One region of the Sulfurovum sp. TSL6 genome, then DNA from elsewhere that is predicted to be linked to it. Evidence: riboswitches for the same ligand, from Rfam matches in the RefSeq annotation. Region 1 holds a riboswitch; each other region holds the start of a gene.
What was found. Region 1 has a riboswitch for cyclic di-GMP ahead of LDM93_RS07970 (bifunctional diguanylate cyclase/phosphodiesterase). Riboswitches for the same ligand answer to the same signal wherever they lie in the genome.

Region 1 (10,569 bases):
TTTGTGCTGTGATAAGTGCATGAAAAATATTTTGCTGTACATCTCCCAATCCTATCGTCTGTTCTCCTTTTTTTAACACTCTTGTCACCGGATTATAAACAATATCATTCAGATAAAGCAGTTCATCATCATTTTGATATTTTCGTTTAATGCGTATCAGTAGTTCTTCGGGATCAAAAGGTTTTTTGATATAGTCTTCCGCCCCTATGGCAAAACCTTTGGAAATAGAATTGATGTCTGTAAGGGCTGTGATGTAAATAGCGGGTGTTTCATCTCCTGCCTCTTTCAGTGCTGAGAGCACATCAAAACCATCGACTTCAGGTACATTCACATCTAAAATGTACAGGTCATACTTATGGGTAAAGGTGAGGTCAAATACTTCAGGTCCACGATGTGCCACATCTACCTTATAACCTTCAAGTTCCAAGAACTCTTTTAGGCTATCACATAAAATCTGGTCATCTTCAAGTAGTAGTATTCTCATAATATTAAAGTATACAACAGTAATATTAAGAAAATATTATAAGAGATTATTTCTTTTTTTTAGGCATTTTGAGCACAATGACAAATGCGACCAAGATCAAACCATAGATTACATAATAATAAATATTGTCACTGACTGGCATTAGTTGACCTCCATGATGATATCTTGGCTTTTGACGATATTCAACCGTTTGTCGATACTTTTCACATCACTTTCATCAGAAATGATCACAGGGGTAATGACATCCTTGGCATGTTCACGAATGTACGATAGGTCAGCACGAATTACCGGATCTCCCGCTTTGACCTCATCGCCTTCATTTGCAAGACGTTCAAAACCTTTTCCCTCAAGTGCCACAGTCTCTAAACCAATGTGAACCATCACCTCTAGATCTTTTGAACTCTTAATACTATATGCATGGTTTGTAGAAAATATTTTTGTGATCTTTCCATCTATAGGTGCTGTAAACACATCTGACATAGGGATGATCGCTACACCATCGCCTACAAGTTTTTGTGAAAACACGTCATCCTTCACACTTTCAAGTGCTACGACCTGTCCATCTACAGGTGACTTGATCTCTCTTACTTTGCGTTTTAAAAATCCGAACATCTATTTACCTTCTATACTTTACTTCACCATTCAATATGGTTGATATGATACTAAAATTTTCATCAAAGATGACTATATCCGCATCATACCCTGCTTGTAGTTCACCTTTAGGAATCCCCAGTTTACGTGCAGGTATTTTTGTCACAGCATTGACAATCTCAGGAAGAGTCATAGATGTATGTACTCTCATATTTGACAATGCATCATTCATCTTCAGTACAGAACCTGCAAGCGTACCGTTTTCTAATACTGCCTTGCCTTCATCTACCTCAACACTTCTGCCACCCAAATCATAGGTTCCGCATTTCATACATCCTGCCCGCATAGCGTCAGTGATAAGTATAAGCTTCTCTTTTTTGACTTTCTGTACCAGTTCAAGCGTAGTCGGGTGTGTATGCACAAGATCTGCGATAATATCACAAGTCACATCAGCGTCAAAGACTGCACCTACGATGCCAGGTTTTCTATGATGATAAGGGTTCATGGCATTAAAGAGATGGGTTGCATGTGAGATACCCCAGACAAAACTCTCTTGACTCTCTTCGTAACTTGCATCAGAATGCCCAATACTCAAAATGACATGAGGATACTCTTTTGTCAATCGTTTTACAAAATCTTCTGCACCCGCTATTTCAGGTGCCAGTGTGATCATTTTTACTTCGTTTAAATAGTTTTCTATCAGTGCCATATTCGGGGATTGGACATAAGCTTTATCTTGTGCACCGTGTTTATCTGCATTGATAAAAGGACCTTCAAGATGAATGCCAAGCACATTCGCACCACTGACCTTCTCCGCATGCAGTTGTATATTTTGTAAAGCCTTGTCAATAGCCCCACTTGACATGGTCATTGTCGTGGCCAAAAAAGAAGTGGTCCCTGTTTGAAGAAGCGTTGAAGAGATCGTCTCCAAAGCATCAGGTGTGGCATCCATCACATCTGCACCGCCACTGCCATGTATATGCAGATCAATAAACCCTGCACTGACGTAAGCACCTTTGGCATCGATCGTTTCAATATCTGTAAGATCACTCTCCTTTACGATATTGACAATCTTATGATCAAATAAAAGTACTTTATCTTCAATGATCTTATCATCACTAAATATCTTTGCATTGAGGATAGCTTTCATTTTGTTCTTTTACCTCACCTTATTTTGTTGTACCCTGATCACACATCAGTCCTAAGACTTACTTTGAGTGTTCTTTTAAGTACTTTACCCGTAGCATTTTTAGGGAGTTCTTGAATGACATGTATTTGTTTGGGTATTTTATAATTTGCAAGGTGTTCTCTCAGATATTTTTTCAAATCTGCTTCATCAAGTGTCTCTACACCCTCTTCAAGTTCTATATAAGCAACAGGAACTTCTCCGCTATTCTTATCATCTATGCCTATTACAGCTGAAGCACTTACCCCCTCGAACACATCTATCACTTCCTCTATTTCACGAGGATAAATATTGATACCTTTTGAAATAATGAGATCTTTTTTTCTATCAACGATAAACAAAAACCCGTCATCATCCATATACCCTACATCACCCGTAAGTAGCCACCCGTTAATGATCGTCTCATCGGTTGCAGTGGGATGATTCAAATAGCCTTTCATTACATTATCACCTTTTACGATAATATCTCCTATAGCTCCACGATGTACCTCATTCAACTCTTGATCTACGATCTTTATCTCATAGCCATAGAGTGCTGTACCTACAGATCCCGCTTTTTGTTTTTTTAATGTATTCATACTGACCGCAGGGCTTGCTTCGCTAAGTCCGTACCCTTCCAGTAATGTTGCCCGTTTAAATTTTTTTGCCATAGCATCAAGTGTTTTAGGCTGTAGTGCTGCTGCACCGGAAATAAATGCCCGTATGTTGTTGAACCACATAAAATACCATGGAAGTTTTGCTTTGGCTAATGCATTATAGACATCAGGAATACCAAAAAAGAGTGTCACCCGTTTTAACAGTGTCTGTTTAAAGATATTTGAAAAAGGCTGTATCGATTTGATGATCACGATACTCATGCCTACATATAGTGGAAGCATAACAGCGATCGTAAATGTAAAAGAGTGGAACATTGGAAGAAATACGATCCCTCTATCTCTAGGTGTCAACTTAATATGCTTCATACCAGAACTTGCGTTTGAAAAAATATTCTTATGGCTTAACATCGCCCCTTTAGGTTTGCCTGTTGTACCTGAAGTATAAATGATCACAGCTGTATCTTCCAATGCAGTATCGGTATGTGCTACAGATAACTCTGTGTTTAACGCTTCATCAAAAGAGTAATACTGCTCTCCCTGAGCGCTCTTGTCACCTTCCCATAGAACAAATTGACATAATGTACTTGCCTTACTGCTGTTGACAACCTTCTCATGGATAGCGGAGGCAATAAGTACTGAAGAGCCACTGTCTTCTAAAATATAGCTAAGTTCATCCTCTTTCAAAAATGTATTGATAGGTACAACCATAACCCCTAGTTTTGAAGCGGCAAAGATCGTATAGATGAACTCAGGAGAGTTTCGTAAAAAAAATGCGACTTTATCACCTTTTTTTACACCTTTGTTAGCAAGAAAAGCAGCCAGTTTATCTGCTGCTAGTAAAATATCTCCATAGGTAATCTTCTCATTATCCACAAAAAGCGCCACTTTTTTCTTACGCTTTTTTGCCTGAAAGGTGATAAGTTCATAAAAGTTATTAAACTTATAGTCCATCTTAATACTCGTACGCTATGCCGATAGTCGTCAAGAATGCCCCACCTTCATGAAATGTACCAAAACCATTGATAGTTCGTGATTCTTTACTATCATATAAGAATGCAGCACCCCATGAGAGGTCTTCTCTCTGCTGATACCGAAACCCCATAGAAAAGATCTTAGCGTCACTATCAGGGAGTTCAAATCCTATAGTGTTTTCAGGTACGGGTGTTTCATCGATTGCAAAACCCATCATCGCTGTGATCTTGTTATCCATTTTGATGGTTGCACCCACTCTAAAAGTATCCGTATCTTTCCAGTTCTTGGGTGCCTCAGGTAAAGGAACCCCTTCGAACTTTAAGGTCTCATACTGAGACCAATAGGTTCTTTCGTAAAGCAATTCCAGTGTAAATGTATCTTGCCACGTTTTAGAAATCGCCACATTAAGTGCTGCAGGCAAAGGCACAGATACACTGGCATCACCATCATATAACAAAGTATCTCCAGAGTAAAGTGTTGCCGTACCTTCTTCATCAAGGTCGATACTAGAGCGATAGGTTACAGCAAAATTCATCTCTGATGTCGGTTTATATGTCATAGCTAAATTATAGCCAAGCCCTACCGTATCACCCTCCATATCTGTCGTAGCTACTGCACTGTCATTTTTAATGACTCCTTCACTGTATACCAATCGGAGACCCCCTCCGATACTAAAATCATCCCTGATCCTATAAGATAGAGAAGGGTTAAACTCTACTACTTTAAGCGTAAACTCTTCGGCAAAAGCTTTTTGGAAAGGTGTCTCCCATCTTTTTGTTAATCCTCCGGGTACAGTTAAACTGACACCCCATCTAAAATTCCCCATCGCAGGAGCAATATAATGAAAATAGGGGATCAATATGTTTTCTACTTCTGATTCACCTGAATATTCAGGTGCACTGCTAAAGACATTTGATGGGAGATGTGCTAAAGTGATGCCACCCTCTACATAACTTTTACCTTCATCTATAAAAACCATATTTGCAGGGTTATAATATGCTGTATCAGCACCTGTCGTATGCGCTACATAAGCGGCTCCCAGTGCCATCGAGTTCAGTGATTGCTCCGGTATCTTGTATCCTCCCGCCATGACAACCGAACTTGCTATTGCACTGAGTGCCAACCCTTTTATCATTCTCCCCATCCTTTTTCCCCTCTATTTCAAATTTAATCTTCCATTAAAGCATACAGTGCACTGATCTCCTGTGCCCAGATCGACTCATCAATGGTTTCCAAGACAAGTGGTATATCATCCATACGCGAGTCATTCATAATGAAGTTAAAAGCGTCCCATCCGATCTCTCCCTGGCCTAGTGAATCATGTCGGTCAACTCTTGAACCTAACTTTGGTTTAGAGTCATTAATATGCATTCCCATCAAGTACTCTCTTCCTACTACTTTATCAAAACTGTTCCATGTTTCATCATAGGTTTCCCTGGTACGGATATCATATCCTGCCGTAAACATATGACAGGTATCAATACACACACCTACCCTGCTTTTATCTTCTACCTTATCTATGATATGTGCCAAATGCTCAAATTTATAACCAAGGTTAGATCCCTGTCCTGCTGTATTTTCTATGACCAGTTTGACATTGGAATCCTGTGTAGCTTCTATGGCTCTATTCAGTGAATCTGCTATAACATCCAAACATCCCAATTCGGCCTGCATAAGCTTATCCATATATTCTGGGTCTTTTTTAGGGATCTTTGTCAAATGAGAACCAGGGTGAAAGTTAAGTCTGTCAAGCCCTAAAATGCGACAACGTTCTAACTCATCTATAAAGGCGTCTCTTGATTTCTCAAGCTTTTCTACCTCAGGGTGTCCCAGATTTATGAGGTAAGAGTCATGCGGTAAAATGTGTTTTGGTAAGATACCGGATTTTTCAAGATTTTCATGAAATGCGTCTATTGTTTTTGTTTCTAAAGGTTTTGCTACCCACTGTCTTTGATTTTTCGTAAAAAGTGCAAATGCTTTAGCCCCTATAGCCATAGCATTAAGTGGCGCATTATCTACACCTCCGCTTGCACTTACATGTGCTCCGACAAATTTTGTCATTTTCTAACCTTAGTATTGTTTTTTGACTTGTATAAGTATAGAGTTGATTGTATCATGGAAAATAATCTGCTTGTTTAAAACCGTGTACTCGATATTATATTTGTCTTTTTTTATAATTCTTTGTGTAAACCCGTCACCCATTTTTTCTAACCCAGTACTAGAAAATATCGGTCTCCCTCTAAATATATTTTCCAGTATACTCTCTGGGTACAGTCCACTTAAGACTTCTTTGTTGAAAGCACTTTTACCCATACATTCTAACACACTCATGCACACTGAGGTCTCAGATATTTCTAGAGAGATGAGTGCCTGTCCACTACCGTAAATCTCTATTTTCATCTCTTCTTCATTCTCATAAATGAACCCCATATCTGCATACTTGAAGGTAGGTGTTTTAAACAGGATGTATGCAGAATTTTGTTTCACATACTCTTTAGAGGCGCATGCACTCAAAAGAAAACCCATTATAAAAATCAAAACAGTTCTTTTAAAATTCATCTTTTTTTCCTTATTTTAGCCAAATTATACAGTATCTTAAGAGATTTTTAAGCACCCTATCTATATAATGCCATCCACAAGTTACAGATGGCCCCATCGTCTAGCGGTTAGGATCCATGGTTTTCATCCATGTTACAGGAGTTCGAGTCTCCTTGGGGTCACCATTTATAACTTGTAACCTTTTCAATATTTGTGGCCCCATCGTCTAGCGGTTAGGATCCATGGTTTTCATCCATGTTACAGGAGTTCGAGTCTCCTTGGGGTCACCAATTACTTCATTTATTTACCACAAAATTTATTTTATAAAAACTCTGATATAATACTAATAAAAATGGACCTTTAAATGTTTCGTCTACTTATTATCACTACACTATTGATATTACCTCTACAAAGTATCGCCTCTGTCTCTTATACTGTCCGTATTGCGGCATATCATAATGTTGATTCCCTGAAACAAGAGTTAAAAAAACTCCCTCCTGCACTGAGAAGAACCGTTGAAGTAGAAAAAAAAGGGGACCTACATATTGCTTCTTCTATCCAGACAGAAGACAAAACAACACTACAAAGACTTTTACCCTCTTACCAAAAAACCTTTCCTGATGCCTTTATATTCAAAGTATTAAAAAACAGAGGAAAATAGAACGAAAGTCAAAAAAGAACTCCCTAAAATCATACGCTACTATTTTGAGTTGGATAAAGAAAAAGCATATGTTGCTTCTTTGAAATAGTCAGAGGATTTTAGCTCCTCTGTATGTTCAGCTTCCAAGAAGCGTTTTTCAAATGCATCATCTTGCAAAGGTCCTGAAAAATAATAACCCTGTAAAATATCGCATTTTTGATCAACAATAAACTTGCGCTGTTCCTCATTCTCAATCCCTTCTGCAACAATTTTTAAATTGAGGTTTTTAGCTATAGTAAAGATCGTTTCAATGAAACATTTGTCTTCATTATCTTCAAGATGATGTAATTCAGAGATGAAAGACTTGTCTATCTTGATTTCATTGATAGGCAACTGTCGAAGATAACTTAAAGAGGAATATCCTGTTCCAAAATCATCCATTGAAAAACGAATACCGTAATTTTGAAGGATCCTCATGTTTTCGATCAGTTTTGTTATATCATCCGCAACGGAAGTCTCTGTAATTTCAAAGACTATTTTTGATCGTTGTTCCTTTGTAAGATAGATGTCACAAAGCTGTTTCACATCGTGAATAAAATTATAATGAAAAAGTTGTCGCATACTGACGTTAATAGACATCTGTTGTAACGCAATACCCTTCTCTTCCCACTTTTTAAATGTGAGAAAAGCTTCTTCTAATATATAATATCCCAACTCTATAATGAATCCCGTTTTTTCAGAGATCGGTATAAATTCAGTAGGACTGACCTCTCCTAATGTTTCGTTGTCCCAACGTGAAAGGACTTCGCAACCGATTATTTCATTCTCAGGATTATACTGTGGCTGGTAGGTCAATGATATTTCGTTATTTTGAAGTGAGAAATGTAATAAACGTTCTATTTCAAGTTTCCATTCGACATCTTTTGAAAGTGTATCATTGAAGAAGATAATGCCGTTTCTTCCTTTTCCTTTAGCCTCATACATGGCGATATCTGCTTCTTTGATGAAGGTGCTGGCTTCCATTTTGGGATCACTGATAATACTCACACCGATACTGGCACTAATATATAAAGAGTGCTCTTCTATATGGTAGCTTTCTCTGATCAATGCCAGTAACTTCTCCGCAAACTGTGATGCATGATGAAAACACTCTTTCTCCGTAGCATAGGAAGTACTGAGAATACAAAACTCATCTCCGCCAAGACGGGATACAAAATTTTGATGCTCTTTACAAAGAGTGAGCATACGCTTGGCTACTTGACAGAGTAACACATCCCCAATATCATGGCCTAAAGTATCATTAATGGTCTTAAAATGATCAAGATCGATCAATATCAAATAGATATGTTTATGGTCCTGTTTTTGGCTTTTCATAGCATCATTGAGAAGTTCGATAAAATAGCGTCTATTTCCAAGTAAAGTTAAAGGGTCATGATAGGCCTGGTACTGACTTTTGATCAGATAATTAAAAGTATTGTGTGCAGCATATAACAAAACACCACTTAGAACAATCGTAAAAAAAGCCAATAGATAGCTGTAGAACTCACCGACCAAGATAAAATACATAGTCAAAGGCAGCATAAGTGTGCCCAAAGTAAACACAGCCAGCTTTTTCTGTGAAGCCAAAATGGTTGCAGAGACAACAGCGCAACCCAATTGGGTTGCAATGGCCACATAATGTAACTCTATATCACTGCGTGATGTATATATCAGGAACATCACTGTCCAAATAGAGAAATAGCTAAATAAAAAATACCTCAGTTGCCCAAGCCACTTTTCTTTTTGCTGTATATTAAGATCATTATCAGCAAAGGTTCTATGTAATCGATATCCCCAAAAAGAGAGTAACACTACAAGAGAAAACCATAAAAATTCAGGAAGCAAAGAAGAAGAATAGAGCCATCCTATATAAAGATACCCCATTCCAGTGCCGGCAAATAATGTAATCACTACAAGTATCTGTTTCTGCATAAAATCATAGAAGTTCATATTGTCGAGCATGTCATACCTTAAAATAGTTCTTAAGAAAATAGTTGTACTGTTTGTGTGACCTGGCGATCTTTTATTGACTGTATATATAGTATATCCAAGACCCATGGCTTTCTGGCCCCGTCTCACGACAGGTGTAGCATTTTACGAAAAGTATCTTGCATTATAAATCATTTATATTAAATAAATATGTATAATTTTAAAAAATAATTAATTATATTTAAATATGTTACTTTTGTAGTGTTAAAAACGATACAACCAATAATTATAGAATCTATTTTAGCATATTTATCTATGTTCTCTATGTTCTAAAAGTGTCATGAATGATTTAAACGAAGTTTGGTGGAGCATAACGGGATCGAACCGATGACCTCTTCGCTGCCAGCGAAGCGCTCTCCCAGCTGAGCTAATGCCCCATTGATGTGAAAAATAAGATTCTAGCACAAGATAGATATAATTTACCTATCTTGTAGACTTTTTATGAACGTTCTGTTATTTCAAGCAGATGGTAACCAAATTGTGTTTTCACTGGACCATGCACGACACCTACCTCATCGTTGAACACCACTTTATCGAACTCCGGTACCATTTGACCTTGGCCAAATCTTCCCAGTTCTCCTCCTCTTGCTCCTGATGGACAAGTAGAGTTCTGCTTCGCTGCTTCTTCAAAGCTGATCTCACCTGCATTGATCTTTTCTTTGAGTTCCTTACAGAGTGCTTCATCGTTTACCAATATGTGTCTTGCTGATGCTGTTGCCATTGTACTTTCCTTACTGTTGATTTAATCTGCAACGTTTATATACTATTTTTCCTTGATGTCAAGTAAAAAATCATATCCCTGCTTCAAAAGCAACCAATTCGCCCTTTTTCAATCTGGGTATGATATCTGTTCTAATCTTACGTATGAGAAAACTCTTTTTTTCAAACGGTATCTGTTGTGAACTTGCGATACTTTTTAACTTCAGATCATAATGTTTTATGAGAAAATTACGCAGTACACTGTTGAGTTCTTCTTCATTCATGACTTCCAGACTGTCATCTACACTGATCCCTACCAAACCAGGATGTTCGGTCTCTCCATTGATGAGTGCTGTAAATAGTTCTGCATAACCACCCAACATATTGATATCCATCACACTGAGAACATTATCGATAAGATTAGGATTTTCAATGAGGGTCTTCAGTATGCTTAATTGTGCTACATCATCTCTTTTTTGCGTAAAACTTTCTCTGGCTCTGGCGACATTGGTCTCTTTACCAAAAAGGGAAGGGGCTACACCCACCAATGTCGCTGCCATAGGAATGTATGCATCTTTGATGATCTGGCTGAGCGTCTCAAGATACTGTTTCACGGCGCCAAAAGCGGCTTCTTTGGCTCTAGGATCATTTAAATTATATAGTGAAACGATCATCTCCAGCACAAAAGGGATCAACGGTTTAGCTTCACGAAGCAACTTCGCTACGGTTTCACTCTGGCCTTTGGCTATAAGGTCTGCAGGGTCTTGTCCATCAGGAAAGAGTACAACCCCGCCATCAAAACCTCCCACTGACAACATCTGAGCCGCTTTCAGTG
Region 2 (10,569 bases), on a different contig from region 1:
TGTATCAAATGTCATGCTCCAGGTGCTTACTATGCAGGTGATGTAAGAGTAACAGTAACTGATGTAGGAAGTGCACTAGACCTTAACAATACAGAGTTAAAAGGTCTAAAGGCATTACATGAACCAGCAGTACAGGATCCAAATGGAGAGATCGCAGTTATTGCTGCAAATCCTCAAACAGATAGAGTATATAAAGCAACATTCCAGATCGGACATGAAGCCAATCGTGAAGGTATTAACTGTGCGTTCTGTCATAGCATAGAGACGCCTAGACTAATGAAAGAATATGGTATGGATAACGGTATTTATACTTTAGCTAAAGATATGCGTGTAGGCCCTCATGGACCTATCAAGCAAGAAGCAGGAACTGATCTAACATATCATGATGATGCTACTCATGCTAATATGAATAAATTCTTTAGACTTTGGGGACCTGAAAAATATGCTGACTACAATGCAACACCAAAAGGTGTGAATTACTTGGCTGATGCAGGTGAATTTGATGAAGGTAAAACCGTTGATGGTCGTTATACAATGACAAGTAAAGATATCAATGGAACAAATGGCAAAGTACACTTTACTGGTGGACCGTTCTACGGACCATATGGTGTCACAGGTACTAACAATGAAAACGAAACAGATCAGACAGATAGAAAAGCACAGATCAATCCACATTATGAAGTGGAATTAAACAACCACTTTGGAGAAAGCGGTAAAGGCTTATGTCTTTCATGTCATCAACGTTCTGCAGGGGCAGCAGTACCAGGCGGTGAAGATGGTGAAGGTCACTTTATGGAACTTTGTTCAACACAAATGGCTGTGACTACAGGTACTGATGTAGCTTCCAGTGACACATTAAGTTCACCGAAATGTCAAAAATGTCATATGGAAAGAATAGAAGGTACAGTACTACACCAATGGGCACGTCCAGATAAGTTATGGACACTCGCAGATAATCCTAATCTAACTGCTCACTTTGATCCTACGGATCCAGAAAGTCATGGTGATGAAAACCCTGTAGCTGCTGGTTGGTTAAACTCACATGCATTCTTAGGTGCAAGTAAAACAGGTCAAAAAACAAGTGTTACTGCTAAGATCCAAAGTGGATTTGAAGCGAAAGTAAATGAATCAGTGTCAAATGATGGTAACGCATTAACAGTGACTACTGCACTAACAAATAAGACTGCACACATGTTCCCAGGTGCACACCCTATGCGTCGTGTATTAACACGTTTGATCGTGACATCTGACCAAGGTATAGTTCCTATTAGTACTAGTACTGGTGACTCTTCCTTTGATTATATTGAAAATAATGTACAACCATTAGCTGGTAAAGTACTTCACTCAAGTGCATTAACTCCAGTTCCAGTTGCCAATAATGGAAGCGAAAATTTAGACTTCCCTGGAAAAGTAACAGACTTGAATGGCTCAGAAGTAAGTGGGCAGAAATTTGATGGTACAAAATACACTATTACGGGTGTAGATGCAACAGTAAGCTTCGACACGCAATCTACAGATAACAGTGGAGTAACAACAGGTACTGTAACAAATGCAGCGATAGTCGTAGATAGTAATAACTCTACGTTTACTCGTATTTATGGACATGAAACAGGTAAAAGGTATGATGCAAATGGTAAGCCAAGTAAGAACACTAGCGATACCTTTATTGTACGTCCTGGATTTGACTCATGGATGGTTGAAAAAGATAACCGCCTAAGTCCTAATGAAACAGAAACATATACACTGACTTACGATATCACAGGTAAAACGAATGTGAAAGTAGAATATAGAGTATACTACATGCAAAAAGGTGCTAATGGTAAATTCGTCGTTGATCCGGCTACTGGTTTCCTAGACCAAGCTAAGAGTGATGCGAAGAAACTATTGGTTACAGAAGTATATAGATATCCAGAATCACCTTAGGTAAACTTCTTGATTCCACCCCAGTTGAGGGTGGAATAACACTACTCTTCTTTTACATGCTTTTATAACTACTTACAAATATTATCTATAAAACTACATACAAAAGCTAGTTTTTCATACTCATTTTTTACAATTTTGTGCCTAAATTTGAAATAAAAATAGTAGAAAATGATTATATAGTGGATGAGTCTAATGTAAACTTTGAAAGGTATACTGTCAAAAGATGTAATTAAGTGTATAGAGCATTATCTAAGCAACATAATGAGTGTTTACTCATTATGCTAAGGAATAAAAAAAGCCAAGACAGCACCAACAGTTATAAACAAATACGCACCTATAGACCATAATTCAATGGTAGTAGGTACTTCCTGCACACCAAGAAAATTACTGATGGACATACCGCCATAGAAATAAAATAAAAAATAGCTAATCACGAACCCCAAAGTATAAGGTATAAAGACAATCCCTAGAAGTAAAGAAACCTCTGCATATTTCTTAAAAAGATCAGTCAATTCATTTTTTAGAGTAAACTTAGGGCCTAATTTTTGACTTTTGACACGGTTTTTCAAAAATGTTTTCTTTGGTTTAGAGAAAGGGTCATGAGAAACAGTTTCTTCTTTCGTATCCTCTATAAGTTGTTCTTGATTATCTTTTGATACTTGTGTAAGCGCATCCCAGTCTAAATTTTCTTCTTCTATAGTCTCTTCTCTTACGTACATGATGATCCTTTACTGTAGGTATTGCATCTTTAAAAACTCTGTTTAAGTGTCATACACTATATGATATGGGTTCGTTTTTATTAGAACAAAATAATTTAAATTAAATAAGATTTATGCATAAAAGAGTAAAGTAGAACATATACATAAAATACAAGTATTCGTATGTAGCAACCTGGCAATCTTAATCTACTAAGACCCATAGCTTTCCGTCCCTGCTTCACAACAAGTTTGGCTCAATCAATAATATTTAAAAATAACTTTCGTAATTGATTATATTGGATATATAATTAAATAAATCTTACACTCTATTCAATAAGCAGAGGCATTTGCAAAACAAATAATTATATTTATCCTTTATTATTTTTGGCCATTTTTAATGATCTTTTACTATGAATACCAAGCCAATAGACTTCATATCTACACGTGTCATTATTATTTTTTAGAAAAATAGACATCTATTTGTCTTCTTTAAAATATATTGTATAATATTAAGAAGGAAGGAAGGTGTATGATAGAGATGTTGAGAAAAATATTTGGTAAAAAAAAGGAAAAAACCGAAGTCCAAAATCCCCCAGGAAGAACCTTCAATAGAGTTCTAACAGGAAGATATTTTGGCTGTGAAGATGTAAATGCAGATGAAGAGACTATTGCCAAAGCAAAGCAGGACAAGATAGACCAGATAAAAGAACTGGAACTGATACCTATGTTTATAAGATACTCTTACGATAGAAAAAGAGGAGATGGCATTGACAGTGAAGAAGATCATCCTACATCTGCTCATGTTGCATTCCAAAAAGAGGTGTTTGCTGAAAACTGGAACATGGTGCATGTGACGGAAATTTCATTCACAGTATATTATTCAGACTTTGATGAATTTGAAAAAATGGCAGGGGTAAGTCTCAATGATGACTTTAAAGATCTCACCTCTACTATGTTCAATGGAAAAGACAGAAGAAAAGAAGAAAGAGAAGCATAACAAGTTCTTAGAGAAATTTACATCTTTAGTATGTTTACCTTAACTATGACACTTTTCTTTCGAGTCATCTCTTATATTTTATACGAATGCTTCTATTAAGAATTACTAAACATCTCATAACACTTCAGTTCAATTACATTAAAGTTAAGAATAAACTATTATAATCTATAATAATAAATTTAAGAGGTCTGATTAACAAATACATATACTTAGCTGGATAACATGTTTAGAAAAATATTAGTTTTATTAGTTTTATCTGTAGTGACATCATATCCCGCCGTTACACTTACAGATAAAAAAGAACAATATGACCACTTTACACTCTACTATTATTATGATCACAGCAATACACTTGATATTAACACTATTGAAAAGATAGATTTTACCAAGGTGATACCAAGTCAATTTTCTCAAGGTTATTATACGGGGACAGCATGGATAAAACTACATGTAACAAATCATAGTGATAATGAAGATTATGTACTTTATTTTACAGAGCCTTTTTGGTCAACATTAGATCTGTATACAAAAAATAATGATGCATGGGATATACAGAAAAATGGTCTCAATGTAAGGCTTCAAGAAAGAAGTATTCAAAATTACAATCCAGCCTATAAACTACATATCTCACCAAACGAAAGTGCGACATATTATATAAAAGGCAAGACAGATTCGGGACATATTGGGGAATTTAAGATCTTGACTGAAGAAGAGTTTTTTAGACCCAACCGTATTGATATTACAGATATCTATATTATCTATGCTGGTATATTATTCATTATAGTCTTATTCAGTATGTATAATTTAATCATCATTAAAAATCGTATCTTCGCATATTACATTGCATATATACTCTCTTTTATTGTATTTATAGCTATGAAAAGTGGTTTTTACTTAGAGCTTGGTTTTTCTGGTTGGAGTGAAGGGCTGCATGTTGTTGGCACTATTGTAGTATTGTTCCTGGTTCTGTTCTCAGGTCGTTTTTTAGAGTTGCAAAAACGCATGCCAATGATCGATAAGCTTTTTAAGATATCAGCAGCAGTTTTTTTACTTTTTGCACTGCTTATATCACAAGATATCCCCTATGCATGTTTAATGTTTAACATTTATTCATCATTGTTCTTTACTCTTCTTCTTGTTATCGCAGTCAAAGCCTGGTATCAAGGTCTTATAGGTGCCAGATACTATCTTATTGCACTTATCATTTATATGCCTGCTATGGGTATGATGACTTTAACCTTTAATGGTGTCTTAGACAATACAGACATAAACAGATACGCTTTTCTTGCAGGTTCATTTATTGAGATCATCTTCTTTACACTTATCTTGAGCAACAAGTACAGTGAACTGAATCTCAAGAAGATACAAAAACAAAAGCTACTTTTAAAAGCAAAAAAGAGCAATCAAAAGTTTTTGGAAACTAAGATTCTACAAAAAACAAATGATCTTCTTACGATAAATCAACAATTATTAAAGAAAACAAAAGAGCTTGAGATCACTAAAGAGCAGTTAACCAAAGATATTCTTGATCGTACAGAAACTGAAAAAGAAGTAGAAAAACAAAAAAATATTTTGCATCACCAAGCTAATCATGATTCACTTACAGGACTTCCTAACCGTGCACTATTTAACACTCGTTTGAAACAAGGGATTACAAAGGCAAAAAAGAAAGAGAGAGGATTGGCACTATTTTTTATCGACTTGGATAAATTTAAAGAGATCAATGATTCATTGGGTCATGACGTAGGAGATAGAGTTTTAAAAGTAATAACAGAAATACTTAAGAGTTCTATACGTAAAGAAGACACGCTTGCCCGTTTAGCCGGAGATGAATTTACCATTATCATGGAAGATGTCATCTATTCAGAAGATGCATCTAAATTAGGACATGCTATTCTCAATATGTTTTCAGAACCCATACATGTTAATCAGCATGTATTATATATTACAAGCAGTATCGGTATTAGTCTTTATCCCCAAGATGCAGACAATGAAAAAGATCTTTTAAAGTATGCTGATACGGCTATGTATAGGGCAAAAGAAAGCGGACGCAACAACTTTCAGTTCTATAGACCAGAAATGACAAAACATGCACTGGAACAAATGCATATGAAAACCAGTTTACGTCAAGCTATTGATAATGAAGAATTTATCATTCACTATCAACCACAGATCGACATAAATACCGATAAATTGGTCGGGATTGAGGCACTATTACGATGGCAGCACCCAACAAAAGGTTTGCTGATACCTAAAAAATTTATTTCTATGGCAGAAGAGACTGGTATGATACTTGAAATTGATGACTGGGTGATGCATACCGCTATGAAACAGGTTTCCAAATGGCATAATGACGGATTAGACCCTGGTAAACTTGCATTAAATATTTCAATGAGACAATTAGAGTCCACTCATTTCATTCATAGAATTCAAAATACTATGGATACTTACGGTTTTAAACCAGAGTGGCTGGAATTTGAAATTACAGAAGGTCATATGATGAAGAATGCTATGGAAATCATTAATAAACTGAAACAGCTCAATAAGCTGGGTATCAATATTTCCATCGATGATTTTGGAACAGGATACTCTTCATTGTCTCTTTTAAAACGTCTACCCATCAACAGACTCAAGATCGATAAATCATTTATTGAAAACATACCTGAAGATGAAGAGGATATTGCTATTATCAAATCGATCATAGCACTTGCAAAGAGTCTCAATCTTAAGGTCATTGCCGAAGGTGTAGAAACGATAGAACAGATCAATTTTTTAAAAAGTAAAAAGTGTAAGTACGTCCAGGGACACTACTATTTTTACCCTATGTCGGCAGATGAACTTCAAGAAATACTTTTAAACAAAAATGCATAGCAGGATCTATTGGCATTCTTACATTTCTCTACACTAAAAATGTTTACTCTGATTCTTTTTTCATCTTATCATAAAAATAGTTTGTTGCTTCAACAAAACCATCAACACTTCCACAGTCAAAGCGTTTCCCTTTAAACTTATAGGCTAAAACCATACCTTTTTTGGCATGATTCATCAAAGCATCAGTAATTTGTAGTTCTCCATTTTTACCAGGTTTGGTTTCTTCTATGGTTCTAAAAATATCAGGGGTAAGAATGTATCGTCCTATAATCGCTAGATTCGAAGGTGCATCTTCAGGGTCTGGTTTTTCTACCATATCTGATATCATAAAAACATCATCTTGGATCTCTTTTCCTTCGATCACTCCATATTTGTAGGTCTCTTCTTTAGGCACTTCTTGAATGGCAACTACACAACATTTATATTTGTCATAGATCTTTACCAACTGGGCTAAAACATTATCCCCCTCTTCATTCACACAAAGATCATCTGCCAGAATCACACCAAAAGGCTCATTACCGATCAAAGGCTCACCTTTTAAAATGGCATGACCGAGTCCCAACATCTCTGTTTGTCTGGTAAATGTAAAGGTACATTTATCCATCATCTCTCGCGTACTCTTCAGTAATGCTTCTTTGGAACTTCCTTTAATTTGATGCTCTAGCTCATAAGAGATATCAAAATGTTCTACCAAAGCCCTTTTACCACGTCCAGTAATGATCGCCATAACATCCATGCCAGCATCACTGGCTTCTTCTACCCCATACTGTATCAGAGGTTTGGTCAAGATGGGAAGCATCTCTTTTGGTGTTGCTTTGGTTGCGGGCAAAAAGCGTGTGCCATATCCAGCAGCTGGGAATAAACATTTTTTAATCATTTTTCTTTTCTCCTTCTTTTAATGGTTTTAACCACAATATCTCATAGGGTTGCATGATAAATATTCCTTCTTTTATCTGTCGATGTGAAATAATATCCATAAATACATCTTCTTTATAGGGTGACAAATCCACTTCAATTTCTGTTTTTTGGAAATTGTGTAGAGCGATAAGAAATTCATTACTCTCTTTACCATAATGTTTTATAGCAAAAACCTCTTTACCCAGTGATAAAAATTCAAACTTGGCAAAAGGGTCAAAACAAGGTTCATGAATACGTATCGAAATGAGTTGTTTATAACGTTTTAACAAATTATTACGTAGACTTCCTTCTTCACTCAGCTCCTCTATGATGTTGTCAAAATTTAATCTTTCACGATTGATGGCTCGATTTCGTCTCGTTTTTCTCACTGCTTCATGATAATTTCGAGATCCGACAAGTGAGTGAAAATAGATACCTGGAACCCCAGGCATGGCTAATACAACAGCTTGGGAAAGTATCATACGTTTAAGTCGCAATGTATCATCCTCATCAGGGTGGGTTAAAATATCTATATAGCTACAGTTTAACTCATAAGGAGATTTCTCCTCCTCACCCACACTTCGATATGAGACTAAACCACCATGTGCGTTGCAAGAGTTCACTAAGAAGTTCAACTCATCCTTATCAAGAATATTACTCACTGCCCGTACTCCGATACCATCATGACTGGCTGTAAAATTAAAGAAACAGACCCTGTCACTCGGAAGAGTTAAGCTCTTAGCCCATGCTGTCAATTTAGTGGTGTCTCCCGATAAAACAGAAAATGCCAAGAGTGGCGGAAGGGCAAAGTTATAAACCATATGTGCTTCGTCAGTCCCATTACCAAAATAGGAGATATTTTCATCATGTGGCACATTGGTCTCAGTAATGATAATGATCTCAGGAGCCACAGCATGGATCACCTCACGCATAAGTTGTATCAGTTCATGGGTCTGTGGCAGATGCACACAGTTTGTGCCTATCTCTTTCCAGATAAAGGCAATTGCATCAAGTCTTACAAGCGATGCACCTTTTTCTATATAAAAAAGCAGTACATCCAACACTTTGAGCAAGACCTTATAGTTCGCATAATTTAAATCCACTTGATCAGCACTGAATGTTGTCCAAATATGACGGATACTTCCTTCATCATCATTGAACTCAGTGAGTAAGGGGGTCGTCCGTGGTCGTACTACAGCCGATAGATCGAGCGAAGGATCAAGTTCGGTGAAAAAGTTATAATATTCAGGATCATTGGCCAAATACTTTTCAAACCAATGGCTCAGTTGACTCATGTGGTTAATGACACCATCAAACATAAGACGGTGATTTTGATTCAGTGCTTTAATATCTTTCCATGAACCTTTTAAAGGGCAGACGCCTTTATAATCTACAATGGAAAAACCATCATCACTCGAATAAGGGTAAAATGGCAAAATATGTACACTGTTAATGCAGTCTTGGGCATACTCATTTAAAAATCTCTTAAGCGTAGCTAATGCCGTTTCTCCTTCATGAAAGATCTGGTCACCGTAGGTAATCAGTATCACATCTTTTTCAGTCATCACATAGGGTTTGCTTTCAACCTTTTCCTGATACTCCTTGATCATTGCACATACGGCATCATATGCCAAAGAGGCATCCTCTTTGCTGTAGATACTTTCAAGATAATATTTAATAAGGTCCAATCTTTCTTTACTATCTCTTTCTAACATGAGCCATTATCCTTATTGACAGCTTCTTTAAATAGATCTGATATCTCTGGCAATACAGAACGTATACTTGTCCATGCTGAAAGGGAAGGAACCCCCAGTGGATCTGCAAGAAAACTTTCACACGCCTCTTTGAGTGCATTATCAAAAGTTTCAACGGCATCTATCTCTTTTTTTCTATCAAAATTCAAAGCATTAAATTTAGCTACTGCATCATAGCGGGAAATGGCTCTTCGACTCTCATGAAAAAATGAGCTTCGCAGTGTGGTCAGTGACTCTTTAGAAAATGTCACCCCACTCTGTGTCATGACCCTGAAAATAGTTTGTGCAATATCAATGGCCATCTTTGCTACTCCACCTTCAAGCTCCTGGGCAGGGTTTTCTCCTAAGAGTTCTTGGTGTTTATGCTCATAACTCTCCATGATCTCTGTTTGACAAATACGTCGCACAGAAGTTTTATCATAGACTTCACTCAGCGTTGATACCTCTAAGCCCCAGGTAGGTGAAATACGAATCCCCCGCGCAAGTGTACGGGTAAAGGCAAATTCTCCTGAAAGTGCATACCTGAAACTGTCCATATAGTTTAAATAGGCACTCTCTCCATAGGTACTTTTAAGTGCTTTGATCAGCGGAGTGTAAAAGAGCCTTGTGACACGTCCATGCAGCTTGTCTGTCACACGTGAGTAGTAGCCTTTGTTAAATTCAAAATCCAGTGCCGGGTGAATGATCGGGTAAAAAAGCCGAGCAGGAACTTCACGACTGTAGTTTACAATGTCGCAATCATGCAGGGCAAATGCAAAGGCATTTTTATCTGCAAGGGCATAGCCCAGCATCGTCCATACATTTCGACCTTTTCCTTTAATCTTAATACTGTTAAATCCTAGATCACTAAACTCTTGGTAGAGTTTTTGAACATTAGGCCCATCATTCCAAAGTACTTCTACCCTCACATCGAGTGTGGACATGATCTCTTTAACCTTTTCAAACTCCTCTTCCGTTGCTCTGTCTAAGCCCAAAATGATCTTATAAAGATATTTTATCCCTTTCAGTTCTTTAAGGATCTGTTGCATAGCCGGTGTTTCAAATTCTGAGTAAAGTGCAGGCAGAAGCAGCACCATATTGTGTCTTTTTGAGAACTTTTCTAACTCAACCTCCATCTCATCAAGTGTTCTATTTGAGAGATTTTGTAGTGTTGTGATTAATCCGTTTTGAAAAAAATCTGCCATTGCTTCTCCTTTATTTTTTTAAGATGATCATAAAATCCATCACATTCGTTCCTGTAGAACCTATGGTAAAATCGGAATTTAGTGCTTTAAAAAAAGTATAACTGTCACTGTTTTTTAAATATGTTTTTGGTTTTAAGCCTTTTATTTTCATTTTTTTGTAAATATTTGATTCTAAAAAGGCGCCTGTTGCAGGCGAATTTCCATCGATACCATCACTCCCTGCAATTAAAATAGAGATCTTGTCC
Region 3 (10,569 bases), on a different contig from region 1:
CCAAGCCTTATGGTGTGTATGAGGTGAAAGATATAGATACCTATATAGAAAATATTCCTATTAAAGCGTTTCCAGGTATAGGAAAAGGATTTCAAAAGAGGCTGGAAGCACATTATATCTCTACACTTGGTGATATAAAGCGAAACAAAAGACTGCTTGAATCATGGAAAAAACCTGGTATCCAACTCTATGGACGTGTTACCGGAACAGATCATGAAGGTATCAGCAGCAGAGGGGAGAGGAAGTCCATAGGCATCAGTCGAACATTTGATGCCATACATGATAATGCTGAGATCAAAAGACGTATTATGATCATGGCAAGGCATATTATCTATATGGTGATGGCTATGGAGGTGAACCCTACAAGCTATTATTTGAAGATAGGGTATGAGTATGGTGTAAAAGTTAAAAAGACACTAACTGTGAACAGGGTTTTTTCTGAAACACTCTTTAAGTCTATGCTTTCAGACATGTATGAAGAGATAGCCCAGAGCAATAAAGGAGCTATCAAACTGACATTGAACGTTTCAAGTTTTGCTTCACTTAACCTGAAGACACTTTCACTGATAGATTTCCATGACGACAGCAAAGAAAAACAATTACATCAAAATATACATGCGTTAAGAGCACGTTTTGGGCTGGATATCATTAAAACAGGAAATGAACTTTAAAATATATTCAACTTATTAGGGTTTCATGCTACAATGTTGTATGAATTTAAAAAGATTATTCTCGAACATAAAAGAGCTTCAAACGGTTGATGACTCTGTAGTCAATTCATTGTATACACTTTCGACGAGAGCACTGTTAGTTGTTGTTCTATTAGCTATTTTAATCATTGTAGCTTTATACCCAATACTTGATGGCAGTATTCTAGTGTGGTCACTGATCTTGATGATCTTAACAGGATATAGACTTTATTCTGCTTATAGTTTTAAACAAAATCCTAAAAAATACTCCATGGCATTATGGTATAAAAAATTTGTCGTTGATGCAATATTGACTGCACTTGTTTTTTCAACATTAGGTTTTATTTTTATACATCAGGTAGATCACTATTATCAACTTTATATTGTTGCGGTACTTTTAGGATTGTCTTTAGGTTCTACAGTTTCTTTATCGGCAGATGCACGACTCAATATCATGTATTCAACTATTCTTTTATTGCCTCTTATTTTTTCTATGGCATTGCTTCATGATACGCCTTTGCATATCATACTTACCATTTCACTGATCTTGTATTTTCTTGCACAAGTGACCAACATCTATAATATGTATCAACAAAAAAATGCTTTTAATATGTTGCAATCGGAACATATGCTTTTAAATAGTTTATTTAAAAATGCACCTCTTGGTATCTTTACCTATAATAAAGATTTAAAGGTACTAGAGTGTAATGAACAATTAAAGACATTATTTGAGCATGAAAAAGAGAAGATCACAGGAATGGATCTTCGTATGCTTCCAGACAGACGTATATTAAAAGTATTAAAAAATGCAATTAGTGAGGGTACACAATCTTATGAAGGTCCATATGTATCCCTCAATAATAAGCCATTTTGGATAGATGCAAAAGTTTTTTCTTTTAGTGATTCAGATAATAATGTTTTGGGTGGCGTAGGTATGATAGAGGATAAAACGAAAGAACATACCGCCTTAACAGAGCTTGAATATTTGGTGCAACATGATGTACTTACCGGTTTGTTCAATCGTAGAGGTTTTAGGAACTATATGGAGAAACTTGTAACGAGTGTAAAACATAAAACATATTTTTCAATACTTTTTTATCTTGATCTTAATCAGTTTAAAAGCATTAATGACTCTTTGGGGCATCAAGTGGGAGATGATGTACTTCTTGCTGTATCTAAACGTTTGACCGATAACTTAGGAAAAGATTGTATGGTCAGCAGATTGGGTGGAGATGAATTTATCATTATTATTCCACATGTATCAGAAGATAAAAACATGGCTCATAAAGAAGCTGAAGAGTTTTCTAGAGAGATACAGGATCTTTTCTTAGAACCCTTTATCATCAAAGAGATGCATTTACATATTAAATCAAGTATAGGTATCGTTATTATGAAACCTGCTTATACGAATATCGTAGAGATCATAAGACATGCAGATCTTTCAATGTATCAAGCAAAGAATGATAATGGACATGTTGCATATTATGATTCTTCTTTAGACAAACAACAAAAAGAGCTATTTATGCTTCAGCATGACCTGGTATATGCAGTCAAAAATAATCAGTTGGGTCTTTTTTATCAACCCGTAGTTTCCATAGATGAAGATGTAGTGTGCTCTGCTGAGGCACTTGTACGTTGGGATCATCCGACAAGAGGAGCCCTGTCACCGCAGGATTTTATACCATTGGCTATTAAAGCAGGTTTGATCTCACAGATTACATGGTGGGTTCTTGATAATGTATGCCAGCATATAGCTCAATGGAAAAAAGAGAATAGCTGGAACCTGGAGTATGTTTCGATCAATGTGAATGCACAGCAATTTGTAGAAAATAATTTTGCTAGGGAATTCCTTAACAAGTTAAGAAAATATGGACTAGAGACTCATGACATCATGATAGAGATCACAGAACGATCACTGATTGATAATTTTGATAATACAGAGGATGTCATTAATGAGTTACGTAGGCAAGGAGTAAGATGTGCCATTGATGATTTTGGTACAGGCTACTCTTCTTTATCTTATCTAAAGAAGCTTTCTTTCCATACATTGAAAATAGATAAGGAATTTATAAAAAATATAGAATTCAACCCTAGTGAAGTACATCTTGTTTCAAGTATATTGGACATAGGAAGACAATTCAACTATAACATCATTATAGAAGGTATTGAAAACGAACAGCAACTAGAGCTGCTTAGAGGGCTAGATCCAAAACTTAGGTATCAAGGATATCATTTTTCCAAAGCTGTAGATGTAGAAGAGTTTGAGAAACAGTTTTTACAAAATGTTACTGAAGTTCCAATATTATAAAATATTATGCAAGTTTGGATCATTCAAGATGTATCTAATTCATAATGATATATAATACCTACGTTATAGTAAAGAGACTTTTTAAATATAATTTGTTGTGCCAAACCTGTTGTGAAGCAGGGACGGAAAGCTATGGGTCTTAACTCTAAGATCGCCAGGTTGCCAAATACCAATACTAAAAGTATTATTTTGCTTTTACAACTTGTTCTGCCTGCAAATTCTATTTAATTCAAAATTATTTTGTTGTGCCAAACCTGTTGTGAAGCAGGGACGGAAAGCTATGGGTCTTCATTTTAAGATCGCCAGGCTGCCAAAATAAATTCATATTTCTTTTGCGCAACATCCAATATATAAAAAAGGGTATTTATGAAAAAATTTCATAATATGATAGCTATTGTGTTAGCTTTTACACTAATCACACTCATCACAGGCTGTGGAGGCGGTTCTTCTACTCCAACGGGTACTTTATCACTCAGTATCACTGATGCGCAACCTCAGTTGGATAAAGAAAACGATGTAAATGTAACAGAAGTGAATATTGCTGTTATTGGTATTGAATACAATTATGAGGGAAATTGGATCACTGCTGAAGATTTCGAGCCTCAGACATTCAACCTATTTGAACTTCATGATGGTAAATCACTTCATTTGGGAAATATGATTCTGCCGGCAGGTCACTATCAGGAGATTCGCTTTAAATTGGCTGCCCCTACAAAAGAGTCAGAAGTTAAAAGTAATCCAGATTGTAATATAACATGGTCTGATGGATCATCTGCGCCATTATTTGTTCCTAGTGGAGGACAAAGCGGTTATAAAGGTAAAGGTGCATTTGATATCACGGCTGATGCAAAAATCGAAGTGACTGCAGATTTCGATATATATAAATCAATTGTTCCGACAGGAAGTGGAAAATATAATTTAAAACCAGTGATTAGATTGGTGGTCACTGAACTTTCAGGTATGATTAGGGGAACAGTTCTTGATTTTTCAGACCATAATAATTTGAGGGTTTTTGCTTACAAAGAAGGTGATTGGAATGATGAATTAGATCCTTTCCCGAATGCTGTAAGCTCAGACGATGTCAATATTAGTGATGGTAACTTTACGTTGGCATACCTTGGTGAAGGAAACTATACTCTTATTACGGCAGACTACCTAGCAGGTGGTATATATAATGAATTTTTCTATGAAAAACATAATGTTGAAGTCTTGAAAGGACAAACAACATTGGTTGATATCAATACTTCAAACTAAAATGTATTGAATATATTCCAGACTGCATACAAAGTATGTGTCTGGAGTAAAAAGAGATAAATAATCTAATCTCTTTTTATATGCTGCTTAGAACAATTCTCTACAAGTATTTTAAAAAACGATCTGCCCGTCTTGCTGCATACGTTTGATAATACCTTTTGCCATCTCATGGCCTTGATAGGCAGCTTTTCTACACCACTCTATGGCTTTCTCTTTATCCTCTTCGCAACCTAACCCCATGTCATATAATGCGCCCAGGTTAAACTGTGCTTTGGCATTGCCTGCCTGAGCTGCTTTAGAGAAGAGTATGAATGCCTTTTTGTAATCCTGGTGTACACCACGACCCTCTTTGTACATGGCACCAAGGTTATTAAAGGCATCTATGTTGCCTCTTTTGGCTGCTTCTTCGTACCAGAAGGCTGCTTCTGATTCATTTTTCTCACACCCTTCACCGTTTTCTAGCATCAATGCCACTTCAAACTGTGCCAAAGGTACTTCTCTGGTTGCAGATTCTAGATAGTAGTCAAAGGCTTTTTTAGTATCTTGGTTGACACCATAGCCTCTAAAATATAGAAAACCTAGATAGTAATAAGATACAGGGTCATTTTGTTTTTCTAGAGCAGTATAGAGCTCAAGGGCCTTATCGTATTCTTTTGCGAGTAATGCGTTGTACGCTTCTTGTGCTAGAGGAGTCATTATACACCAAACCCTGCAAGTTCTGCACTCACTTTTTCTATCTTGCTTTGCGCATCTTCAAGTGCTTGCTTATTTGTGGCAAGTACTTCTGCTGGTGCATTGGCAACAAACTTTTCATTATTGAGCATACCACTTAATTTTTGTATCTCTTTTTCTAGCTTCTCTTTTTGTTTAGTCAGTTTGTTGATGATAGGTGTCATATCTATCTCACCCGTTGGCAGATACACTTCTAAATTATCAGAAACATCCGTAATGGAGTCTGCTACTTTTGCATCCACAAACTCAATATTTTCCACTTTAGCCAATTTCTGTATGAATGGACGAGCCATCTCTGTATCGATATTTACATCTAGTTTGATGTAGGCTTTTTCTATCTTGCTATTACCCATATCGATGACTACTTTAGCACGTCTCAGAGCAGTGATAGACTCTTCGATGATCGCAAACATGTTTTCAGCTTCTACGTCTCTTGTTATCTCTTTAGGGAAGTTCATGACCATTAATGAATCACCACCTTCTAGTGTAGTACCTGAGAGTTTGTGGTAAAGATGATCAGAGATAAACGGCATGAACGGAGAAACCATTTTAAGTGTCTCTTTGAAGATCGCACCAAGCTCTACGATGCTTTCTCTGTCGGCTTTAGAGTATTCGATACCCCAATCACAAAACTCATTCCATACAAAGTTGTAGAGTGTTTTTGCAGACTCATCAAATTTATAAGACTCAATTGAGGTACGAATCTTCTCTACCGCAAGACTCAAACGGCTTTGCATATAGCGCCCAAGCAGTGTTTTAACTTCTATATCTTTGAGTTCTGGAAAAGTATCTACATTGAGTTGCAAGTAGTTTGTTGCATTGTAAAGTTTGTTCGTAAAGTTTCTAAACTGCTCTAGATTTTTAGCACCCAGTTTTATGTCACGACCCTGTACAGCCAGGTATGCCAAAGTAAATCTGATAATATCTGCTGAATGTTCTTCCACCATATCAAGTGGATCGATCACATTGCCTTTTGACTTTGACATCTTCGCACCGTGTTCATCTCTTACAAGCGCATGCATATAGATGTCTTCAAATGGTAGTTTCCCTGTAAAATGTTCACCCATCATCATCATTCTTGCTACCCAGAAGAACATGATGTCAAAACCTGTAATGAGCAGTGAATTAGGGTAAAAATCTTCCATGTCAGTTTCATTATAGAGTTCTGTAAGCTTACCGTTATTTCCCCAACCTAAAGGTGACATTGCCCATAAGGCTGAAGAGAACCATGTATCGAGTACGTCAGGGTCTTGTGTTATTTTCTTTGATGCACATTTTGGACATGTTTCAGGTTCATCTTCCCTGTCTGCCCATTGATGGCCACAGTCATCACAGGTAAATACCGGTATACGGTGTCCCCACCATAGTTGACGAGAGATACACCAAGGACGAAGTTCATCCATCCATGCTGTATAAGAGTTTATCCAGTGGGCAGGGTGGAAGTTGTTGTGTTTTTTAGTCTCTTTGATAGAATTTTCAGCTATTTTTTCACTCAAGAACCACTGTTGAGAGATAAAAGGTTCAACGATATTCTTACATCTGTAACAGTGTCCTACTTGATGAATATGCTCTTCTATTTTCACGATATGTCCGGCATCTTCAAGTGCTTTTACGATCACTGGACGCGCTTCTAGACGCTCTAAACCAGCAAAATCACCACAGTAGTCATTTAATATCCCTTTTTCATCAAAGACCTTGATGAACTCTAAGTTATGTCTTTTCCCTACCGCATAGTCATTTTGGTCATGTGCAGGTGTCACTTTAACCACACCTGTTCCAAACTCCATATCTACATATTCATCCGTAATAACCTTGATCTTTCTATCCGTCAGTGGTAAAAGAACCTCTTTACCAACGATGTCTGTATAACGATCATCATCAGGGTGTACCATGATCGCGGTATCACCGAAGTATGTCTCAGGTCTAGTAGTCGCTACTTCAAGCTCTCCTGAACCATCAGCAAATTTATAGATCATCGTGTAGAATTTGCCATTGACCTCTTCGTGTTCTACTTCAATGTCAGACAATGCACCATCATGGGTACACCAGTTGACCATATAATTATTTTGAGTGATGTGACCTTCATTGTAAAGTGAGACAAATGCTTCTTTGACGGCTTCTTTAAGCCCCTCATCCATGGTAAAACGCTCACGTTTCCATGCAGGTGTGACTCCCAGCTTTCTCATCTGGTGTACGATGTTGCCGCCACTTGTCTCTTTTTGCAACCATGCACGCTCTAAGAATTTCTCTCTTCCTATCTCTTCTTTTGTCGTACCTTCGGCTAAAAGCTGCTTTTCTACAATGTTCTGAGTAGCAATACCTGCATGGTCAGTACCAGGTTGCCAAAGTGTTTTAAACCCATCCATACGCTTATAACGTGTAATGATATCTTGGAGTGTAAATGTAAGTGCATGACCGATATGCAGAGACCCTGTAACATTTGGAGGAGGCATCATAATAGAAAAGTTTTTCCCTTCCTCCTGGATACGCTTATTTCCATCTATTTCAAAGTACCCACGCTCTTCACAGAGTTTATAGTAATTATCTTCTACTTCTTTTGGGTTATATGTTGCTTTTTTTTCAGTTGATTCGCTCATCAGACTATCCTACATGATAATATTGTCGCGATTATAGCGTAATGGTGCTTTTTCTTTTATGGCAGGGCTTAAAAGAGTGGAGTTTTGTTCTTTTTGTGCCATTGTATAATGGCATCCCATGCTTCCTCTGCATTATCTACATACGATAATATATCTAGATCATGAGACGCTATGGCATCCTCTTCTTGTAAAAAATCAAAATCAATCATACGGTTCCAGTACTCTTTTCCAAGCAGAATGACGGGTATAGGGTGACTTTTTTTTGTTTGTATCAGTGTTAATACTTCAAAGAGTTCATCAAGGGTACCAAAACCTCCTGGAAAGATGACCAGCGCCTTGGCGCGTTGCATAAAATGGAGTTTACGTACGGCAAAATATCGAAACTGGAAACAGAGTTCAGGTGTAATGTATGGGTTAGGGAATTGTTCATGTGAGAGGTCTATATTGAGACCGATAGATTTGGAACCCACATCAGAAGCACCGCGGTTTGCTGCTTCCATAATACCAGGACCACCTCCTGTCATTAAGGTGACATGCATATCTTCAGGGCTTTTACCGCTTTTCCCTACCAGTTGACCAAATTTACGTGCTTCGTCATAGTAATGACTCTTTCTTACTATACTTTCCGCTTTTTTAAGTGCAATAAGAAGTGCTTCTGAATGAGGAGAAGCCTCCAACTCCTTTTCGATCTTTTTCAATTCTTTTATAGCAATATCAAATTCAACAATACGGGCACTACCAAAAACCACAATTGTATGGTCCACACCCTGTTTTTGCATTTTTACCTCTGCTTTGAGATAATCAAGCTGAAGTCTTACTCCTCTGGCCTCATCAGAATAGATAAAATTTTTATCTTCCTCTGCAATTTCATAAGATGGATCATTGACGATGGTTTTGATCTGTTTTAACGTGTCAGAATAATTATTGGACTTTTTTTTCATACTGGTACCTCTATGGATATTATACATATTTTTTGAATGAATTCCTTTGAATACATTTTAATGTTATAATTTTTTATATGAATGTACAAAGGCTAAACCATGAAAAATATAGCGATACTCTGTTCAGGTGGTGATGTTTCAGGAATGAATGCTGCACTCAAGCGTTTTGTTGAATACAGCATTGGGAAAGGACTTACACCGTATTTTGTAAATAATGGTTTTGAAGGTTTGATAGACAACAACATCTATAAGGCAGGTTACCGTGATGTTGCAGGTATCATTTCACGTGGTGGGACAAAGATACGCTCTTCTCGTTCAAAACGTTTTATGGAGCAGTCTTATCGTAAACAGGCACTTGATAACCTCAAGGCACATAATATAGGTTATTTGGTCGTTTTGGGTGGTGATGGTTCCTTTAAAGGGATGCAGGCACTGAGTGACGAGAGTGAAGGGTTAAGCTTTGCCGGTATTCCTGCTACGATCGACAATGATATTGCTGGAACAGAGTACTGTCTTGGTGTAGATACAGCACTTAATGTCATTAAGTATGCCATAGACTCTATCAGAGATACTGCATCATCCTTTAGCCGTGCATTTGTCATAGAAGCGATGGGAAGAGAGTGTGGCTATCTGGCACTTGTCTCAGCACTGACCTCTGGGGCAGAGATGTGCTTAATACCGGAAATACCCTATGAACTAAACGATTATAAATCATGTTTTAAAAAACAGATACAAGAGGGCAGAGAGTATTTTATCGCAGTGGTCTCTGAAGCTATGAAAAATTCAGAAGATGTTGCACAGTGGTTTGAAGAAGAGATAGGTATAGAATCCCGTATTACAGTACTGGGTCACATGCAACGTGGGGGAAATCCTACAGTGTATGACCGTCTTATGGCTTTTGATTTTGTGACCCAGGCTATAGATGGTTTGCTTGAAGGCAATAAAAGCTCCGTGATCTGTTACAATAAAAGTGGATTTAATCATAAAGATATTGAAGATGTTGCTTTTAAAAAATACGAAATAAACGCTGAATTATTGAAGCTTGGAATGGAGTTCGGGTGCCATATATGAAATATTATGTATGGCTTCCTTTTGTATTATGGGTTAGTGCCTGTGCTGATCCCAAAGGAAAGGTGATCGCAAAGATCCCAGAAGCTTCAGGGGTAAGTTATTGTACCAGTGATGATACACTTGTTGTCGCCAATGATGAAGGGGCTTACTATAAGATCCACCGAAAAGGAAAGATACTTCAAAAAATAAAGCTGGGGAAGTATGATCTTGAAGGTATTGTATGTGAAGAGTCACAGATGATTTTTGCTCTTGAAAATAAAGGGTTGTTAATGGTTGACACTCTGACAGGTGAAAAGAAGGAAATTCCTTTGGATACCATCTATCATGGGAAAAAGTTACCGCTGTTTAACAAAAAATCGGGAATAGAAGGCATTGCAAAAGTAGGCAATAGAGTCTATCTAGCCAAACAATCCAAGAAGAAAAAGAAATCTTTCATTGCTGTAGTCAGATTGATGCCTTATCCTTCAAGGATCATTGATGTGATTGAACATCATGTTGCTGACACTGCAGGACTTACTTTTTATGATGGATATCTTTATATGGTGAGTGATAAAGAAGATCTTTTGATCAAGTATGATCTTCAAAAGAAGAAAATTGTACAAAAAGTTAAATTGGAGAAGGGTGCCTGGGAAGGTATAGCCTTTGATGCGAAAGATAATGTGTATCTTGCAGATGATGACGGACGCATTGTAAAATACAAGAAAAAGAGATTAGGCTTATAACCTACTACAGCTCTTTCATAGATAGCTTTTATCCTCTTTTTAATAGCCATAAATGCTTATAGCTTTGATAAAAAAGTATATTGATCAAAGCACCTGTCATGGCAAGAGCAGAGTCTTTGTGCGCATCCCATATATCTCCCTGTGTGCCTAAAAAAGCCATCCCGAGTTCAGGGTGCAATATAACCACTGCAAGCCATTCAAGCAGTTCATAGAGTGTGGAGATAGAAAGAATCATCGTAAAGGTAAAGAGTAAAG

Region 2: linked by a shared signal. The riboswitch ahead of LDM93_RS03940 (hypothetical protein) and the one ahead of LDM93_RS07970 (bifunctional diguanylate cyclase/phosphodiesterase) in region 1 are both predicted to bind cyclic di-GMP.
Region 3: linked by a shared signal. The riboswitch ahead of LDM93_RS03920 (DUF4382 domain-containing protein) and the one ahead of LDM93_RS07970 (bifunctional diguanylate cyclase/phosphodiesterase) in region 1 are both predicted to bind cyclic di-GMP.

Annotation. Positions count from the first base shown of each region.
Region 1 covers NZ_BPFJ01000002.1:587,966-598,534, forward strand. The annotation lists gene LDM93_RS07920 (response regulator transcription factor) at 1-484, opposite strand, end outside; gene LDM93_RS07925 (PTS glucose transporter subunit IIA) at 626-1,096, opposite strand; gene nagA (N-acetylglucosamine-6-phosphate deacetylase) at 1,101-2,225, opposite strand; gene LDM93_RS07935 (long-chain-fatty-acid--CoA ligase) at 2,264-3,808, opposite strand; gene LDM93_RS07940 (OmpP1/FadL family transporter) at 3,810-4,964, opposite strand; gene nfo (deoxyribonuclease IV) at 4,997-5,890, opposite strand; gene LDM93_RS07950 (hypothetical protein) at 5,900-6,388, opposite strand; tRNA gene LDM93_RS07955 (tRNA-Glu) at 6,478-6,552, shown strand; tRNA gene LDM93_RS07960 (tRNA-Glu) at 6,583-6,657, shown strand; gene LDM93_RS07965 (hypothetical protein) at 6,732-7,028, shown strand; gene LDM93_RS07970 (bifunctional diguanylate cyclase/phosphodiesterase) at 7,068-9,008, opposite strand; cyclic di-GMP riboswitch class I at 9,050-9,147, opposite strand; tRNA gene LDM93_RS07975 (tRNA-Ala) at 9,337-9,412, opposite strand; gene LDM93_RS07980 (peptidylprolyl isomerase) at 9,475-9,756, opposite strand; gene dnaG (DNA primase) at 9,827-10,569, opposite strand, start outside.
Region 2 covers NZ_BPFJ01000001.1:796,782-807,350, forward strand. The annotation lists gene LDM93_RS03935 (cytochrome c family protein) at 1-1,923, shown strand, start outside; gene LDM93_RS03940 (hypothetical protein) at 2,205-2,642, opposite strand; cyclic di-GMP riboswitch class I at 2,806-2,885, opposite strand; gene LDM93_RS03945 (hypothetical protein) at 3,151-3,618, shown strand; gene LDM93_RS03950 (EAL domain-containing protein) at 3,880-6,489, shown strand; gene galU (UTP--glucose-1-phosphate uridylyltransferase GalU) at 6,533-7,366, opposite strand; gene LDM93_RS03960 (sugar phosphorylase) at 7,359-9,101, opposite strand; gene LDM93_RS03965 (glycosyl transferase) at 9,095-10,324, opposite strand; gene LDM93_RS03970 (glycerate kinase) at 10,335-10,569, opposite strand, start outside.
Region 3 covers NZ_BPFJ01000001.1:784,837-795,405, reverse strand. The annotation lists gene LDM93_RS03930 (DNA polymerase IV) at 1-671, shown strand, start outside; gene LDM93_RS03925 (EAL domain-containing protein) at 712-2,997, shown strand; cyclic di-GMP riboswitch class I at 3,087-3,164, shown strand; cyclic di-GMP riboswitch class I at 3,235-3,312, shown strand; gene LDM93_RS03920 (DUF4382 domain-containing protein) at 3,382-4,251, shown strand; gene LDM93_RS03915 (tetratricopeptide repeat protein) at 4,363-4,947, opposite strand; gene LDM93_RS03910 (valine--tRNA ligase) at 4,947-7,580, opposite strand; gene LDM93_RS03905 (LOG family protein) at 7,649-8,521, opposite strand; gene LDM93_RS03900 (6-phosphofructokinase) at 8,621-9,592, shown strand; gene LDM93_RS03895 (SdiA-regulated domain-containing protein) at 9,589-10,314, shown strand; gene LDM93_RS03890 (DUF2238 domain-containing protein) at 10,343-10,569, opposite strand, start outside.